Regions from separate parts of the Paenibacillus sp. FSL R5-0486 genome, predicted to be linked through region 3. Evidence: a T-box and tRNA genes for the amino acid it is inferred to sense, from the RefSeq annotation. Region 3 holds a T-box; the other regions hold tRNA genes.

What was found. The T-box of region 3 lies ahead of MKY01_RS16935 (alanine--tRNA ligase). A T-box ahead of a tRNA ligase gene usually reads a tRNA of that ligase, here a tRNA-Ala.
Region 1: it has a tRNA-Ala gene. The T-box ahead of MKY01_RS16935 (alanine--tRNA ligase) is inferred to sense a tRNA for this amino acid. The anticodon was not compared.
Region 2: it has a tRNA-Ala gene. The T-box ahead of MKY01_RS16935 (alanine--tRNA ligase) is inferred to sense a tRNA for this amino acid. The anticodon was not compared.

Annotation. Positions count from the first base shown of each region.
Region 1 is NZ_CP150237.1:356,191-361,969, forward strand. It holds rRNA gene MKY01_RS01665 (23S ribosomal RNA) at 1-1,653, shown strand, start outside; rRNA gene rrf (5S ribosomal RNA) at 1,734-1,850, shown strand; tRNA gene MKY01_RS01675 (tRNA-Ile) at 1,910-1,983, shown strand; tRNA gene MKY01_RS01680 (tRNA-Ala) at 2,017-2,092, shown strand; tRNA gene MKY01_RS01685 (tRNA-Asn) at 2,094-2,169, shown strand; tRNA gene MKY01_RS01690 (tRNA-Ser) at 2,173-2,264, shown strand; tRNA gene MKY01_RS01695 (tRNA-Glu) at 2,280-2,351, shown strand; tRNA gene MKY01_RS01700 (tRNA-Val) at 2,358-2,433, shown strand; tRNA gene MKY01_RS01705 (tRNA-Met) at 2,450-2,523, shown strand; tRNA gene MKY01_RS01710 (tRNA-Asp) at 2,550-2,627, shown strand; tRNA gene MKY01_RS01715 (tRNA-Thr) at 2,651-2,726, shown strand; tRNA gene MKY01_RS01720 (tRNA-His) at 2,824-2,899, shown strand; tRNA gene MKY01_RS01725 (tRNA-Gln) at 2,911-2,985, shown strand; tRNA gene MKY01_RS01730 (tRNA-Lys) at 2,995-3,070, shown strand; tRNA gene MKY01_RS01735 (tRNA-Leu) at 3,080-3,166, shown strand; tRNA gene MKY01_RS01740 (tRNA-Gly) at 3,175-3,249, shown strand; tRNA gene MKY01_RS01745 (tRNA-Arg) at 3,256-3,332, shown strand; tRNA gene MKY01_RS01750 (tRNA-Pro) at 3,349-3,422, shown strand; tRNA gene MKY01_RS01755 (tRNA-Gly) at 3,435-3,505, shown strand; gene MKY01_RS01760 (short chain dehydrogenase) at 3,690-4,295, shown strand; gene MKY01_RS01765 (ABC transporter substrate-binding protein) at 4,519-5,568, opposite strand; gene MKY01_RS01770 (AraC family transcriptional regulator) at 5,663-5,779, opposite strand, start outside.
Region 2 is NZ_CP150237.1:317,294-323,072, reverse strand. It holds gene iolD (3D-(3,5/4)-trihydroxycyclohexane-1,2-dione acylhydrolase (decyclizing)) at 1-248, opposite strand, end outside; tRNA gene MKY01_RS01495 (tRNA-Gly) at 644-714, opposite strand; tRNA gene MKY01_RS01490 (tRNA-Pro) at 725-798, opposite strand; tRNA gene MKY01_RS01485 (tRNA-Leu) at 806-884, opposite strand; tRNA gene MKY01_RS01480 (tRNA-Arg) at 902-978, opposite strand; tRNA gene MKY01_RS01475 (tRNA-Gly) at 986-1,060, opposite strand; tRNA gene MKY01_RS01470 (tRNA-Leu) at 1,071-1,151, opposite strand; tRNA gene MKY01_RS01465 (tRNA-Lys) at 1,158-1,233, opposite strand; tRNA gene MKY01_RS01460 (tRNA-Tyr) at 1,244-1,329, opposite strand; tRNA gene MKY01_RS01455 (tRNA-Thr) at 1,339-1,414, opposite strand; tRNA gene MKY01_RS01450 (tRNA-Phe) at 1,435-1,510, opposite strand; tRNA gene MKY01_RS01445 (tRNA-Asp) at 1,528-1,605, opposite strand; tRNA gene MKY01_RS01440 (tRNA-Met) at 1,633-1,706, opposite strand; tRNA gene MKY01_RS01435 (tRNA-Val) at 1,724-1,799, opposite strand; tRNA gene MKY01_RS01430 (tRNA-Glu) at 1,806-1,877, opposite strand; tRNA gene MKY01_RS01425 (tRNA-Asn) at 1,882-1,957, opposite strand; tRNA gene MKY01_RS01420 (tRNA-Ala) at 1,959-2,034, opposite strand; tRNA gene MKY01_RS01415 (tRNA-Ile) at 2,070-2,143, opposite strand; rRNA gene rrf (5S ribosomal RNA) at 2,182-2,298, opposite strand; rRNA gene MKY01_RS01405 (23S ribosomal RNA) at 2,379-5,304, opposite strand; rRNA gene MKY01_RS01400 (16S ribosomal RNA) at 5,619-5,779, opposite strand, start outside.
Region 3 is NZ_CP150237.1:3,813,337-3,819,115, forward strand. It holds gene MKY01_RS16925 (TetR/AcrR family transcriptional regulator) at 1-457, opposite strand, end outside; gene MKY01_RS16930 (SDR family NAD(P)-dependent oxidoreductase) at 615-1,304, shown strand; T-box leader at 1,582-1,825, shown strand; gene MKY01_RS16935 (alanine--tRNA ligase) at 1,934-3,814, shown strand; gene MKY01_RS16940 (glycoside hydrolase family 43 protein) at 4,870-5,779, shown strand, end outside.

The DNA of each region.
Region 1 (5,779 bases), 3.5 Mb from region 3:
GCGCTGGACATTATACAAGTGAGAATGCCGGTATGAGTAACGAAAAGATCAGTGAGAATCTGATCCGCCGAAAGCCTAAGGGTTCCTGAGGAAGGCTCGTCCGCTCAGGGTAAGTCGGGACCTAAGGCGAGGCCGAAAGGCGTAGTCGAAGGACAACAGGTCGAAATTCCTGTACCACCGTAAGCCGTTATGAGCAATGGGGGGACGCAGTAGGGTAGTGACGCGGACTGATGGATGTCCGTCTAAGCAGTAAGGCTGATGTGTAGGCAAATCCGCACATTGTAAGGCTGAGCTGTGATGGGGAGCGAAAATTATAGTAGCGAAGGTCATGATCTCACACTGCCAAGAAAAGCCTCTAGCCAGGTGATGGTGCCCGTACCGCAAACCGACACAGGTAGGCGAGAAGAGTATTCTAAGGCGCGCGGAAGAACTCTCGTTAAGGAACTCGGCAAAATGACCCCGTAACTTCGGGAGAAGGGGTGCCCCGGTAGTGTGAATAGCACGAGGGGGCCGCAGTGAAAAGGCCCAAGCGACTGTTTAGCAAAAACACAGGTCTGTGCGAAGCCGTAAGGCGAAGTATACGGGCTGACGCCTGCCCGGTGCTGGAAGGTTAAGGGGAGTGGTTAGGAGCAATCCGAAGCTGTGAACCGAAGCCCCAGTAAACGGCGGCCGTAACTATAACGGTCCTAAGGTAGCGAAATTCCTTGTCAGGTAAATTCTGACCCGCACGAATGGCGTAACGACTTGGGCGCTGTCTCAACGAGAGATCCGGTGAAATTTTAATACCTGTGAAGATGCAGGTTACCCGCGACAAGACGGAAAGACCCCATGGAGCTTTACTGCAGCTTGATATTGAATTTGGGTACGATCTGTACAGGATAGGTGGGAGCCTTTGAAGTGTGAGCGCCAGCTTGCATGGAGGCAACGTTGGGATACCACCCTGATCGTATCTAGGTTCTAACCTGGTACCGTAATCCGGTGCGGGGACAGTGTCAGGTGGGCAGTTTGACTGGGGCGGTCGCCTCCTAAAGAGTAACGGAGGCGCCCAAAGGTTCCCTCAGAATGGTTGGAAATCATTCGAAGAGTGCAAAGGCATAAGGGAGCTTGACTGCGAGACCTACAAGTCGAGCAGGGACGAAAGTCGGGCTTAGTGATCCGGTGGTACCGCATGGAAGGGCCATCGCTCAACGGATAAAAGCTACCCTGGGGATAACAGGCTTATCTCCCCCAAGAGTCCACATCGACGGGGAGGTTTGGCACCTCGATGTCGGCTCATCGCATCCTGGGGCTGAAGTAGGTCCCAAGGGTTGGGCTGTTCGCCCATTAAAGCGGTACGCGAGCTGGGTTCAGAACGTCGTGAGACAGTTCGGTCCCTATCTGTCGTGGGCGTAGGAAATTTGAGAGGAGCTGTCCTTAGTACGAGAGGACCGGGATGGACGTACCGCTGGTGTACCAGTTGTTCCGCCAGGAGCACCGCTGGGTAGCTATGTACGGACGGGATAAACGCTGAAAGCATCTAAGCGTGAAGCCCCCCTCAAGATGAGATTTCCCAGTATGTAAGACCCCTTGAAGACGACGAGGTAGATAGGCTGGGGGTGGAAGTGCAGCAATGCATGGAGCTGACCAGTACTAATCGGTCGAGGGCTTATCCAATTAGCAAGTTGTAATTCGCATGTTTCGTTTCGAATCTAGTTTTCAGAGAACGATCTCTGAAATGTAAGCTAAGCTATGCGTTTGGTGGCGATGGCGGAGGGGTTCCACACGTACCCATCCCGAACACGACCGTTAAGCCCTCTAGCGCCGATGGTACTTGGACCGCAGGGTCCTGGGAGAGTAGGACGCCGCCAAGCGATTTCCCTTTGGGGTATTTTTTTTGCCCCCCTTGCCAAGGAATAAGGGATATATATTAGGGCCCTTAGCTCAGTTGGTTAGAGCGCACCTCTGATAAGGGTGAGGCCGGTGGTTCGAGTCCACCAGGGCCCATAGCAAGACCACAACAAGAAATACACAGTGTATGGGGCCATAGCTCAGCTGGGAGAGCGCCTGCCTTGCAAGCAGGAGGTCAGCGGTTCGATCCCGCTTGGCTCCACCATTCCCTGATAGCTCAGTTGGTAGAGCACTCGACTGTTAATCGAGTTGTCACAGGTTCGAGCCCTGTTCGGGGAGCCATATGGAGAGGTGTCCGAGCTGGCCGAAGGAGCACGATTGGAAATCGTGTAGGCGTCACAAGCGTCTCGAGGGTTCGAATCCCTCTCTCTCCGCCAGATATTTTTTAGCAAGGCCCGTTGGTCAAGGGGTTAAGACACCTCCCTTTCACGGAGGTAACAGGGGTTCGAATCCCCTACGGGTCATATTATGGAGGCTTAGCTCAGCTGGGAGAGCATCTGCCTTACAAGCAGAGGGTCGGGGGTTCGATCCCCTCAGCCTCCACCATATAACTTTATAACGACGCGGGGTGGAGCAGCCCGGTAGCTCGTCGGGCTCATAACCCGAAGGCCGCAGGTTCAAATCCTGCCCCCGCAATTATACTTTCCTTGAGAAAGTGATCTGGAACCGTGGTGTAGTTGGCCTAACATGCCTGCCTGTCACGCAGGAGATCGCGGGTTCGAATCCCGTCGGTTCCGCCATTTTTTAATTAAATATACACCGTGCCGGTGTAGCTCAACTGGTAGAGCAACTGACTTGTAATCAGTAGGTTGGGGGTTCAAGTCCTCTCGCCGGCACCATTTTTAGTATTTACATCTGAATTTGTGATAGAATGTATATTACAAGTAAAATTGTTAATACTAAGATTCTCTTAGTGGATGAATGGCTTACTCTATGGCGGTCGTGGCGAAGTGGTTAACGCACCGGTTTGTGGATCCGGCATTCGGGGGTTCAATTCCCCTCGATCGCCCCATGATTTTTTAATGGGGATTAGCCAAGCGGTAAGGCAACGGACTTTGACTCCGTCATGCATAGGTTCAAATCCTATATCCCCAGCCATTTCATTACGAGTCATTAGCTCAGTTGGTAGAGCACCTGACTTTTAATCAGGGTGTCGAAGGTTCGAGCCCTTCATGACTCACCATTATATTTTGCGGTCGTGGCGGAATTGGCAGACGCGCACGGTTCAGGTCCGTGTGGGCTAACCCCCGTGGAGGTTCGAGTCCTCTCGACCGCACCATATGTTTTGCGGAAGTGGCTCAGCGGTAGAGCATCGCCTTGCCAAGGCGAGGGTCGCGGGTTCGATTCCCGTCTTCCGCTCCAATATTTGCGCCCTTAGCTCAGCTGGATAGAGCGTTTGACTACGAATCAAAAGGCCGGGAGTTCGAATCTCTCAGGGCGCGCCATTATTCTCATAAGTATCGGGATGTAGCTCAGCTTGGTAGAGCACCTGGTTTGGGACCAGGGGGTCGCATGTTCAAATCGTGTCATCCCGATTTTTTTTATTTGCGGGTGTAGTTCAATGGTAGAACTTTAGCCTTCCAAGCTAATAGCGTGGGTTCGATTCCCATCACCCGCTTCTTAGTAACATATAGAAGAGCCTTTGCTTATAGCAAAGGCTTTTTTTGTGTTAAAAAGAATAAGTGTAATTTATTTAAAATAGGGTCAATTGTCATTTGATTAAGGATGGAATCTTTGTTTAAATAAATAGAACAATTCGTATCTGATTAACCGTATTTATTTATAAAGGAGGACAAACAGTAATGAAAAGAGCTCTGGTCATTGGTGGAAACGGAACATTAGGTAAAGCCGTTGTTGCGAAACTGAAAGATTATTCCGTTGAGGTTATTACAGCAGGTAGACAATCCGGGGATGTTCAGGTGGATATGACGTCGACAGAGAGTATTACAACCCTCTTCGAAACGGTGAGAAATATTGATTACGTCATTGTGGCGGCGGGCCAGACCCATTATGCGAAACTCGAAGAACTGACACCTGAGAACAATATGATTAGTGTGCAGGGTAAACTGCTTGGACAGGTCAATATCGTATTGATTGGACAGCACTATATTAACGACAAGGGGAGTTTCACGCTGGTCAGTGGCATTATACAAGACCACCCTATTGAGCAAGGTGCATCAAGTGCTATGGTCAATGGGGCTATTGATTCGTTTGCCAAAGCGGCAGCGTTTGAGTTACCAAGAGGCATTCGTTTGAATTCGGTTAGTCCTAATCTGTTTGTAGAGTCTGCGGAAAAATATAAGGATTTCTTTATTGGATTTAATCCTGTACCTGTAGAGAAAGTGGCTAATACGTTTATCCAGAGTGCACTTGGGATTGAAACAGCCCAAAATTTTAAAATATATTAAAAGCCGGAAAGTTATATATGATTTTGATGATTACCTATCCCTAATTAATTGCAGGATGAGAAAGGTGTACATGAAATACATTTAGCTGTTAAGCATGTAGAATGATTTTTCATGAAACAGAACTGAATGAGGCCATTTGAAATATTAAAACAAAAGGAGATTCACCGGATTTTCGGTAGATCTCCTTTTGTTTGTTGTGGATGAAACAGAAGTATGTTTACTATTATGGAGCAGGTAGTCCAAGAACTTCGAGCATCTCATTACGTTTGAGCGATTCGGCAATAGGGCCGTCAATGAGCCATTTCTTAGCATTGAGGACATAGACATGACCATTTTGAACAGCGGGTAGGCTTTTCCATACTTGGAGTTGCTGGATTTCATTGAGTTCATCTTTTGTTTTTTGCAACGCTTCAGCTGACCCATCTGAGCTAATGGACACGATAAACAGATAGTCTGCTTTGATTTCAGGCAAAAGTTCTACCGAGATACTGGCATTCATCCGATCCGGGTTCTCTGCCTCGAGTTTGGTAACGAGAGCATCGGGAGTGAATCCAACCTCATAACCCGCTCCTACATAACTGGAAGCTGGAAATGGCGTGGATGGAATGGAAGAGAAGAACAAACGCATATCCTTCTCTTCGAGGCGCAGGAATGCAGCTGTAGGTTTGGTCTTGGTGATATCGGCTGCGAGCTTCTGAGATTCAGTTACTTGGTCTTTATTTTTTTGTAAAAGCTGTTCAGCCCGCTCTTCAATATCTAGCGCAGTAGCTACCTGCACGATAGATTCCTGCCAATTACGGCGATCATAAGTGATCGTAGGCGCGATCTTCTCGAGTTGTTCGAGAATTTTGGCATCCAAACTGGCATTGGCAATAATGAGGTCCGGATTGGCGCTGACTACAGCTTCAAAATTGACACTTTCATTGATGGGTTCGACATCCACGCCTTGAGCTTCAAGTTGCTCATTCAGGTAATCTTGCCGACCAATAGGTGTAGCAAGTACCAGTGGTACCTCCAAGGAGAGGAGAATGTCCTCCATATTAATGGACACAATCCGTTCGGGATGTGCCGGGATTTCTTTGCTGCCACTGGCGCTCTCCACGGTCTTAGTAGCTGATTCAGTGGATGAGTCCCCATCTGTCCCCGCAGCTGATTTTACGCCATCTGCAGATGGCTGCGAAGTGCTTGCAGGTGTCTGTCCACACGCAACAAGTAACATCGCGAGTATGAACAGGATCCCCGTTATTTTGACATATTGCTGTTTGTACATCATAATCCCCCTGTGTTTCTAATGATATTGATTCTCAGTACACTTTATATTGTAGCGGTCTCATGTTGGGGGAGACATAGCCTTCTGTGCTATCCGGTCATGGATTAATGTGCTGAGTTCCACCAAAAAGTTTCAGGGTTTCATCGATGATCTGATCATGAGCATATGGTGAATAATCCAACCACGGCATTTCATCTAGCAGATATACATGTTG
Region 2 (5,779 bases), 3.5 Mb from region 3:
TGTCTACGGTTCTTCTGCTTGGCATAAGCCGCTGCCGTATGCACCATTCCTTGTTCGTTCTTGCCTTGCATATACGTCAGGCTTCCCGGACTGCGCTCCAGCGCTTCTCCAATGCCTGTTACATTGCCATGTCCAAAAATACCGATGATTCCCTTCACAAACTTGGTTTCCACCCCGTCAACCGAGATATATTGCTGATCCAGGTATCGAAGCAGTGCCTGAGCCATCGTTAATCGAATTGTTTTCATGAGTTTGATCGCCGTCCTTTCCTTTACGGGTTAAGCGCTTAATCTAAGTTAAGTTTAAGCGCCTTACCCCTAAAGGTTAAGCGCTTAATTGATATGGTATTACAGGTTAATGATTTACGCAAGCTATTTTTGTAAGCGTTTTTATAAATTGTGATAAAGAAAAGATATTCTTGTGTTCAAACATGTGTTAGACCTTCTCTATTTGAACACTTCCACAATGACTAAGGACAGACTTAAAAGAGAGGGGAATATATCGTGAGGATGGGATACATGTTGGTACATGCTAATCAGCTATATAATCCATGATCTTCGTATACAATCATGGTCAATATGCCTGTGAATGCAGAAAAAAAGAAAGAGACGGTGAGTACCGTCTCTTTCTTTTTCAATATATAAGCGGGTGATGGGAATCGAACCCACGCTATTAGCTTGGAAGGCTAAAGTTCTACCATTGAACTACACCCGCATAAAAAAAATCGGGATGACACGATTTGAACATGCGACCCCCTGGTCCCAAACCAGGTGCTCTACCAAGCTGAGCTACATCCCGTTATCTATACCGGCGAGAGGACTCGAACCTCCACGGTTTCCCACTCGATTTTGAGTCGAGCGCGTCTGCCATTCCGCCACGCCGGCAAAATATGAAGTTATAATGGCGCGCCCTGAGAGATTCGAACTCCCGGCCTTTTGATTCGTAGTCAAACGCTCTATCCAGCTGAGCTAAGGGCGCAAAATATTGGAGCGGAAGACGGGAATCGAACCCGCGACCCTCGCCTTGGCAAGGCGATGCTCTACCGCTGAGCCACTTCCGCAAATAAAGGATGCGCGTGGAGGGACTTGAACCCCCACGTCAAAGACGCTAGATCCTAAGTCTAGTGCGTCTGCCAATTCCGCCACACGCGCATATAATGGTGAGTCATGAAGGGCTCGAACCTTCGACACCCTGATTAAAAGTCAGGTGCTCTACCAACTGAGCTAATGACTCATAGAAAAACTGGTGGAGGATGATGGATTCGAACCACCGAACCCGTACGGGAGCAGATTTACAGTCTGATGCGTTTGGCCGCTTCGCTAATCCTCCAGGATTACATGGTGCCGGCGAGAGGACTTGAACCCCCAACCTACTGATTACAAGTCAGTTGCTCTACCAGTTGAGCTACACCGGCGTATTACATGGTGTTATAAATGGTGGCTCGGGACGGAATCGAACCGCCGACACGAGGATTTTCAGTCCTCTGCTCTACCGACTGAGCTACCGAGCCTTACTAGAATAAAAAAATGGCGGAACCGACGGGATTCGAACCCGCGATCTCCTGCGTGACAGGCAGGCATGTTAGGCCAACTACACCACGGTTCCAGATCACTTTCTCAAAGGAAAGTATAATTGCGGGGGCAGGATTTGAACCTGCGGCCTTCGGGTTATGAGCCCGACGAGCTACCGGGCTGCTCCACCCCGCGTCGTTATAAAGTTTATATGGTGGAGGCTGAGGGGATCGAACCCCCGACCCTCTGCTTGTAAGGCAGATGCTCTCCCAGCTGAGCTAAGCCTCCATAATATGACCCGTAGGGGATTCGAACCCCTGTTACCTCCGTGAAAGGGAGGTGTCTTAACCCCTTGACCAACGGGCCTTACTGGCTCCCCGAACAGGGCTCGAACCTGTGACAACTCGATTAACAGTCGAGTGCTCTACCAACTGAGCTATCAGGGAATGGTGGAGCCAAGCGGGATCGAACCGCTGACCTCCTGCTTGCAAGGCAGGCGCTCTCCCAGCTGAGCTATGGCCCCATACTCTGGTGTATTTCATTGTTGTGGTCTTGCTATGGGCCCTGGTGGACTCGAACCACCGACCTCACCCTTATCAGAGGTGCGCTCTAACCAACTGAGCTAAGGGCCCTTATCAATTTTCGAAAAAAAATACCCCAATGGGGTTTCGCTTGGCGGCGTCCTACTCTCCCAGGACCCTGCGGTCCAAGTACCATCGGCGCTAGAGGGCTTAACGGTCGTGTTCGGGATGGGTACGTGTGGAACCCCTCCGCCATCGCCACCAAACGCATAGCATAGCTTACATTTCAGAGTGTTGTTCTCTGAAAACTAGATTCGAAACGAAACATGCGAATTATCACTTGCTATTGGATAAGCCCTCGACCGATTAGTACTGGTCAGCTCCATGCATTGCTGCACTTCCACCCCCAGCCTATCTACCTCGTCGTCTTCAAGGGGTCTTACATACTGGGAAATCTCATCTTGAGGGGGGCTTCACGCTTAGATGCTTTCAGCGTTTATCCCGTCCGTACATAGCTACCCAGCGGTGCTCCTGGCGGAACAACTGGTACACCAGCGGTACGTCCATCCCGGTCCTCTCGTACTAAGGACAGCTCCTCTCAAATTTCCTACGCCCACGACAGATAGGGACCGAACTGTCTCACGACGTTCTGAACCCAGCTCGCGTACCGCTTTAATGGGCGAACAGCCCAACCCTTGGGACCTACTTCAGCCCCAGGATGCGATGAGCCGACATCGAGGTGCCAAACCTCCCCGTCGATGTGGACTCTTGGGGGAGATAAGCCTGTTATCCCCAGGGTAGCTTTTATCCGTTGAGCGATGGCCCTTCCATGCGGTACCACCGGATCACTAAGCCCGACTTTCGTCCCTGCTCGACTTGTAGGTCTCGCAGTCAAGCTCCCTTATGCCTTTGCACTCTTCGAATGATTTCCAACCATTCTGAGGGAACCTTTGGGCGCCTCCGTTACTCTTTAGGAGGCGACCGCCCCAGTCAAACTGCCCACCTGACACTGTCCCCGCACCGGATTACGGTACCAGGTTAGAACCTAGATACGATCAGGGTGGTATCCCAACGTTGCCTCCACACAAGCTGGCGCTCATGCTTCAAAGGCTCCCACCTATCCTGTACAGATCGTACCCAAATTCAATATCAAGCTGCAGTAAAGCTCCATGGGGTCTTTCCGTCTTGTCGCGGGTAACCTGCATCTTCACAGGTATTAAAATTTCACCGGATCTCTCGTTGAGACAGCGCCCAAGTCGTTACGCCATTCGTGCGGGTCAGAATTTACCTGACAAGGAATTTCGCTACCTTAGGACCGTTATAGTTACGGCCGCCGTTTACTGGGGCTTCGGTTCACAGCTTCGGATTGCTCCTAACCACTCCCCTTAACCTTCCAGCACCGGGCAGGCGTCAGCCCGTATACTTCGCCTTACGGCTTCGCACAGACCTGTGTTTTTGCTAAACAGTCGCTTGGGCCTTTTCACTGCGGCCCCCTCGTGCTATTCACACTACCGGGGCACCCCTTCTCCCGAAGTTACGGGGTCATTTTGCCGAGTTCCTTAACGAGAGTTCTTCCGCGCGCCTTAGAATACTCTTCTCGCCTACCTGTGTCGGTTTGCGGTACGGGCACCATCACCTGGCTAGAGGCTTTTCTTGGCAGTGTGAGATCATGACCTTCGCTACTATAATTTTCGCTCCCCATCACAGCTCAGCCTTACAATGTGCGGATTTGCCTACACATCAGCCTCACTGCTTAGACGGACATCCATCAGTCCGCGTCACTACCCTACTGCGTCCCCCCATTGCTCATAACGGCTTACGGTGGTACAGGAATTTCGACCTGTTGTCCTTCGACTACGCCTTTCGGCCTCGCCTTAGGTCCCGACTTACCCTGAGCGGACGAGCCTTCCTCAGGAACCCTTAGGCTTTCGGCGGATCAGATTCTCACTGATCTTTTCGTTACTCATACCGGCATTCTCACTTGTATAATGTCCAGCGCTCCTTACGGTACACCTTCAACCCTTATACAACGCTCCCCTACCCCTGATGCAAAGCATCAAGCCATAGCTTCGGTGGTGTGTTTAGCCCCGTTACATTTTCGGCGCAGAGTCACTCGACCAGTGAGCTATTACGCACTCTTTCAATGATGGCTGCTTCTAAGCCAACATCCTGGTTGTCTGTGCAACTCCACATCCTTTCCCACTTAACACACACTTGGGGACCTTAGCTGATGGTCTGGGCTGTTTCCCTTTTGACAATGGATCTTAGCACTCACTGTCTGACTCCCGGAAGTAAGTCTATGGCATTCGGAGTTTGACTGAGCTTGGTAACCCTTGCGGGCCCCGCACCCAATCAGTGCTCTACCTCCACGACTCTGTTTTCCGAGGCTAGCCCTAAAGCTATTTCGGGGAGAACCAGCTATCTCCGAGTTCGATTGGAATTTCTCCGCTACCCCCACCTCATCCCCGCATTTTTCAACATGCGTGGGTTCGGGCCTCCAGTGCGTGTTACCGCACCTTCACCCTGGACAGGGGTAGATCACCCGGTTTCGGGTCTACGTCCACGTACTAAGTCGCCCTATTCAGACTCGCTTTCGCTGCGGCTCCGGCTCTTCACCTTAACCTTGCACGGGAACGTAACTCGCCGGTTCATTCTACAAAAGGCACGCCATCACCCCTAAAACGGGCTCTGACTTTTTGTAAGCACACGGTTTCAGGTTCTATTTCACTCCCCTTCCGGGGTGCTTTTCACCTTTCCCTCACGGTACTGCTTCACTATCGGTCGCTAGGAAGTATTTAGCCTTGGCAGATGGTCCTGCCGGATTCATACGGGGTTTCACGTGCCCCGCACTACTCGGGATCCGTCTCGGAGGGAACAGACTTTCAACTACAGGGCTTTTACCTTCTTTGGCGGGCCTTTCCAGACCTCTTCGCTTAACCGGTTCCTTTGTAACTCCATGTGAGACGTCCCACAACCCCAAAGAGCAAGCTCTTTGGTTTGGGCTTCTCCGCGTTCGCTCGCCGCTACTGACGGAATCACTATTGTTTTCTCTTCCTCAGGGTACTTAGATGTTTCAGTTCCCCTGGTATGCCTCTGCATAACCTATGTATTCAGTTATGAGTAACTGGAAATTACCCCAGCTGGGTTTCCCCATTCGGACACCCCCGGATCAAAGCTTGCTTACAGCTCCCCGAGGCAGTTTCGTTGTTCGCCACGTCCTTCATCGGCTCCTAGCGCCTAGGCATCCTCCGTGTGCTCTTAGTAGCTTAACCATTTTGTTCCGGTTTCGGCCGCTCGCTTCCCTTGTTTTGCTTGCGCAAAGCCAAAAGTCGCTCTCACCCGATACCATCACAAAAGCAATTTGACTACCGTTTTTATTGAAACTTGTTTAACACAAGTTCAGCTAAAAAGGAATGTTCTAATTCGCGTTTGTTTCGTTTCGATATCTAGTTTTCAAAGAACAAGCTCCATGCAAAAGCAAGCTGTTTGAGAGTTTGAGCTCTCAAAACTGAGCAACGAGTGAGTAGTTTGTGCAGATCTAGTCTGCTATTTGAATGTTTCCGTTGCAGGAAACGATTCTCCATAGAAAGGAGGTGATCCAGCCGCACCTTCCGATACGGCTACCTTGTTACGACTTCACCCCAATCATCTATCCCACCTTCGGCGGCTGGCTCCTTGCGGTTACCCCACCGACTTCGGGTGTTATAAACTCTCGTGGTGTGACGGGCGGTGTGTACAAGACCCGGG
Region 3 (5,779 bases):
TCATGTATTCGATGCCAATTTTTATCTTCTCATCGTGGCGATGATCGCCGATTCCCGAAAAAATGATCGTTTTAAAAGCCTCTTTCAAGTAAACGGAGAAGTTTGGATAAATATTTTGAGTGATCATTGTCTTAAAGAATATCATATTGGCTTCAATATCGTCGAAAATCGTTTTTAACATGGTCGCAAACATATCTTTATCCATCTCATGAATTGAACTCACTTCCAGGCTTAAGCAAGCATTTAAACTCTCCACGTTTTCCTGAAATAACTTCTCCATGAATTGAGGTTTATCTACATAGTGCAAATAAAATGTGTTGCGATTTATCATCGCTTCTTTGGCAATGTCCTGCACAGTAATTCGTTCATAGCCTTTGGTTTGTACTAATCTCAGAAACGCTTCTTTAATGGCTTTCCGCGTTTTGAGAATGCGCAGATCCACTTTATCTTTACCCAATTCGTGCTTCCCCTCCATAAATAATAGTCGGATTTATCAAAAGTGATGTTTAATTAACACATTGAATTATATCAACCATTGAGCCCTTTAAGGGTACGTTTTACAATTAAAACTGTCAATTGAACTCACTAACTCATTCATAAAAGGAGAATCATAAATGAAAACACTGGCGATTGTTGGTGCAGGTAAGGGATTAGGATTATCTATTGCGAAGAGCTTTGGCAAGCGCGGCTTCCAAGTGGCATTAGTTGCAAGAAATGCTGCAAAACTGCAAGATATGGTGGAGGAACTGAAAGCGGATGGTATCGAGGCATCTTATTTCGTAGCAGATATTTTTAACAAGGAACAGATTGAACAGGCTATGACCAACATGAAAGAAAAGTATGGTCAGATTGATGTGTTGGAATTCAGTCCAACAGCAGGCAATTATCCTCCCACTTCTGTATTGGAGTTAACGGCGGAGAACGCCAGGGACGCATTTGAGGCGAATGTGGTTAGTGCCATCCATGTCGTCAATACGGTTCTCCCTGATATGCTCGCCAGGAAAGAGGGAGCCTTGCTCTTTACCTCAGGATTATCCGCCATGTACCCTGTGTCCATGATGGGGAATATCGGTATTGCTCTTTCAGGGTTACGCAATTATGTTACTAATCTTCATACTTCATTGTCTGCTCAAGGGATTTTTGTGGGCCACCGCTCATTAGGTTTATTGATCAAGGAGTCAGGTACCGGCGCAATTAATGATCCGGATGTAATTGCAGAGATGTGGTACCAGGCCTATGTAGAGAAAAACGTATGGGAGGAAGAGTATCCTAAGGGTGTTACCCCCGAAACCATTCTGTTTTAAAATTGGTGATGATTTTAGCGTTATATGCAGCTAACAAAGCCAGAATTGGTTGATCTACTGATTCGGATGGAACAGTATATTGCATATCAGAATCAGCATTGGCTGAAAAGTGAATTTGAGAAGTTTGTCAACGAATGAATCCTATCTCTATCGCTTTAACAAGCAATAACCTCCAAAGAAAAGGGCAGATTAACTAATTTCTGCCCTTTTAAGAATTTAACATAAATGTTAATTGACGGAGCAAGTTGAGTGTGATAGCATAGCTTTAACTTAAAACGAAAAGGCTATGATGAGAAATAGTAGCTATTAGGGATCTCACAGAGAGAAGATGGTTGGTGCGAATCTTCATTGATCTAATAGCGAAGCAGTCTCGGAGCTGTGAACCGAACAGAGGAATCTCAGTAGGCTTCAACGGAGTTCCACCGTTATTCAGGAAACAATATCGGAGATATCCCGTATTGATCGAGTGCAGAGAAATCTGAATTTAGGTGGTACCACGGACATAATCGTTCGCCCTAAGTTGACATGAAATATGTCAGCTTAGGGCTTTTTTGTTTTATTCTTTTTCGTTTAAACATATGCAAAATCATTTTTCAAGTATAAATAATAATAAAATGGAGGTATTGAGCATGGTTAAAATGACACCAGATGAATTAAGAAAATCATACATTGACTTTATGAAAGGAATAGGGGCTAGCCAAGTGCCCTCTTCTAGCTTGTTGCCAGAGAATGATCCCTCAACACTGTTTACGGGAAGCGGAATGCAACCTATGGTTCCATATTTATTGGGGGAAAAGCATCCAATAGGCAATGACATTGCTAATATTCAGAAGTGTTTAAGGACAGGCGATATTGATGAAGTAGGAGATACGTCGCATCTGACATTTTTTGAAATGGTAGGTCGATGGGAGTTTAAAGCAAATGAAAATCACTATAAGAAAAAGCAAATCGATGCCGTTTGGAATTGGCATATTAAAGAATTAGGAATTGATCCTGGCAGACTATATATCAGTGTTTTTATAGGAAGTGATGATTTGAATATACAGAAAGATACGGAAACCATTCAAATCTGGTCAGAAAAATTTAAATCAGTTGGTATAGAACCTATCGTTGAAGATGATCCGTATCAATATGGGGCATCTAGAGGTGGGAAAATATTCTTATACGATGAAAAAGAAAATTGGTGGAGTCGATCCGGAAGTCCAGTGGATATGCCTGTTGGTGAACCCGGTGGGCCTGATAGTGAAATGTTCTACGATCTTGAGCCAGATGGTGATTCACTGGATCATCCTGCTTCTGAAAGCGAGAGATTTTTAGAAATTGGGAACAACGTATTTATGTGTTACAAAAAAGAAGACACAGGATTTGTAAAAATGCAAAATCCCAATATTGATTATGGAGGTGGATTAGAAAGGGTTGCAACAGCCCTTAATAGTGACAAGGATATTTATAACACGGCTTTCTTCTTTAATCCCAAGATAAAATTGATGGAGATAAGTGGTAAACAATATACTGACGATTTAAAGTCGTTTAGAATCATACTTGATCATGTGAGAGCGGCTACTTTTTTAATTAATGATGGTGCAGAACCAGCGAATAGTGATGCAGGGTATATAACAAGAAGATTATTAAGAAGGGCGATTCGAGCAGGTAAAAAGATAGGCATACAAGGCAGTTTTGTGGGTAAGTTGTCTGAAGTTTATATCGATGAAGCAACAACTTATGAAGATTTGACGGATAATAAAAAGAAAGTTATCGAAATAATAAATAAGGAAGAAAATCTTTTCTATAGAACTTTACAGCAAGGAGAATTTGAAATACAAAAACATCTTAAGAATAAGGGTAAAGTTACAGGTGCAGATGCTTTTTATTTTTACGAAACATATGGGTTTCCCTTGGAGTTGACGGAAGAGTTTCTAACTGAAAGTGGATATAACATGGAGGATAAGGCTTCTTATTTAGAGGCGGCAAAGAAACATGCCGAAAAGAGCAGAACTGCTTCTGCGGGTAAATTTAAAGGTGGACTCGCTGAACATTCAAAAGAAACAACAGCGCTGCACACGGTATCTCATTTATTACTTGCTGGTTTAAGGGAAGTGTTAGGTGATCATGTTCATCAACAAGGCAGTAATATTACTTCAGAACGATTACGGTTTGACTTCAACCATGATGAAAAACTTACGCCAGAGCAAATAGCTGAGGTGGAAAAGTATGTGAATGATGCGATTTCATCAAAAGCAGTTACCTATATTTCCGAGATGCCTAAAGTTGAAGCAAAAGAAAGTAATGTGGAAGGGAATTTTTGGGATAAATATCCGGATATCGTTAAAGTGTATACAATCAAAGATAACGAAGGGAAAGTTTGGAGTCGAGAAGTATGTGGAGGACCTCATGTAGAAGATACAACAAACTTAGGAAAGTTCAGTATTAAAAAAGAACAATCTTCTGCTGCTGGAGTTAGAAGGATTAAAGGAGTAATTAATAAATATTTCCAAAACATGGAACAATAGCTGATGTTTTAGGATTGCCATTTGCAACAACGTTATGAGTTGCCGGGAATCCAGGATGAATGATAAATCCGGCAATCGAAGAGGGTTTGAAATCGCTTGGCCTTTCCGTTGGCGGGATTAAGTCCGAATTGCTTTTTTAATGCAAGAAAGGGGAACTTATAAAAACAGAACGAAAATCGAGCTATATAGTGTATGACACTAAATGTTGAGGGACAAGAACATGATCCTATTGAAGTCGCTATTTTAGCGGCTTTTTATTTTATCGGACTAAGTTCTTGTCCCGAGCCAAGGACAAGAACTTAGTCCGATTGCCGATTAGGCTAAAATCTAATTGTTATTTTGCCTGTTAATTCATTAAGCTAACGGGCAGGTGGTTTAACATGAAAGCTCGTTATTATATAATTAGAAAAATCATTTTTCCTGGAAGATAATAACGAAAGAACACACAAAAAATAACGGTTGCGATCCAGAGGAGAAGAAGTAATCATGTGTGACAAGACAACGCAAAAAAGTTGACTTCATTGAAGTATTCTTATTTAAGATATAAGAATGTATATGTTTCACCTCATAACTTATCTTTGTATGGGGAGAAGATCTGTTACAAAGTTTGCGGCCTGTAATAGAACTCACCAAAAATGTCCCGCCGGGTAAACAAAATGCGAGCAATTGGTGTATATTTCCAATATAATGAGATGGGCGGGAATTGTACATTTTTTCGGGGGGGAAGATCTTTAGTATGTGTATAGGAAAAAACAAGCGGGGCTTATACAATAACATTAGAAATTGTAAGCGCTTGCTTTTAATTCAGAGGGAGAGTACGATGCATTCAATGAATTACCGTAATCCCGTAATCGCCGGAGAATTGAGCGCTATTCCTGGAGCGAGCGCGGGAATGCCTACATGCTAGATGATGAGGCGCTCCCGTGTTCGCGTGCCTCAGCCAGCGGCTTCACCGGCATCTACCTGGGGCTGCGCGCCTCGGGCAACGGTACAGAGAACGCCAGCCCTACTTATTATGAAGTATTTTATTATTCCAATACCAAAGGAGATGCCTTATGAATCAACAACAACTACCTAAGCCCCACCAGCCGCTCGTAACCCACATCTTCACTGCTGACCCGTCCGTCCATGTCTACGAGGGCAAAATCTACATCTATCCTTCCCATGACCTCGATCATGACGAGCCGAGCAACGATAACGGCGACCAGTATAAAATGGAAGACTATCATGTCCTCTCGATGAACAACTTCGATTCCCCGGTGGTTGATCACGGCGAAGCGTTGCATCTGAGAGATATTCCGTGGGCCTCCAAGCAGCTCTGGGCACCAGATGCCGCTTATAAGAACAATACCTATTACCTGTTTTTCCCGGCACGGGATCATGACGACATCTTCCGTCTGGGTGTGGCAACATCAGAGTCTCCGGCAGGCCCGTTCACACCGCAACCGAATTATATGGAAGGTAGCTTCAGTATCGATCCGGCCGTACTGGTGGATGACGACAATCAGTCATACATCTATTTCGGCGGACTCTGGGGTGGCCAGTTGGAGAAATGGCAGACCGGCAGCTTCGTGCCAGATGCAGAAGGACCTGCTCCTGACCAGCCGGCGCTTGGACCGCAAGTTGCACTGCTTAGCGACGACATGCTATCCTTCCAAGGCAAACCTGCCGAGATATCTATTGTCGATGAAGACGGGAATCCGATTCTGGCTGGGGATGAGGAACGGAGATATTTTGAAGGCCCATGGGTGCATAAATATAACGGCTATTACTACCTGTCCTACTCTACAGGAAACACGCATAAGCTCGTATATGCGATCGGCAAGAACCCGATGGGACCATTCACGTTCAAGGGCGAGATTCTCTCTCCGGTTATCGGCTGGACAACCCATCACTCCATTGTGCAAGTTGAAGACAAGTGGTATCTGTTCTATCACGACAGCTCCCTGTCGGAAGGCGTCAACC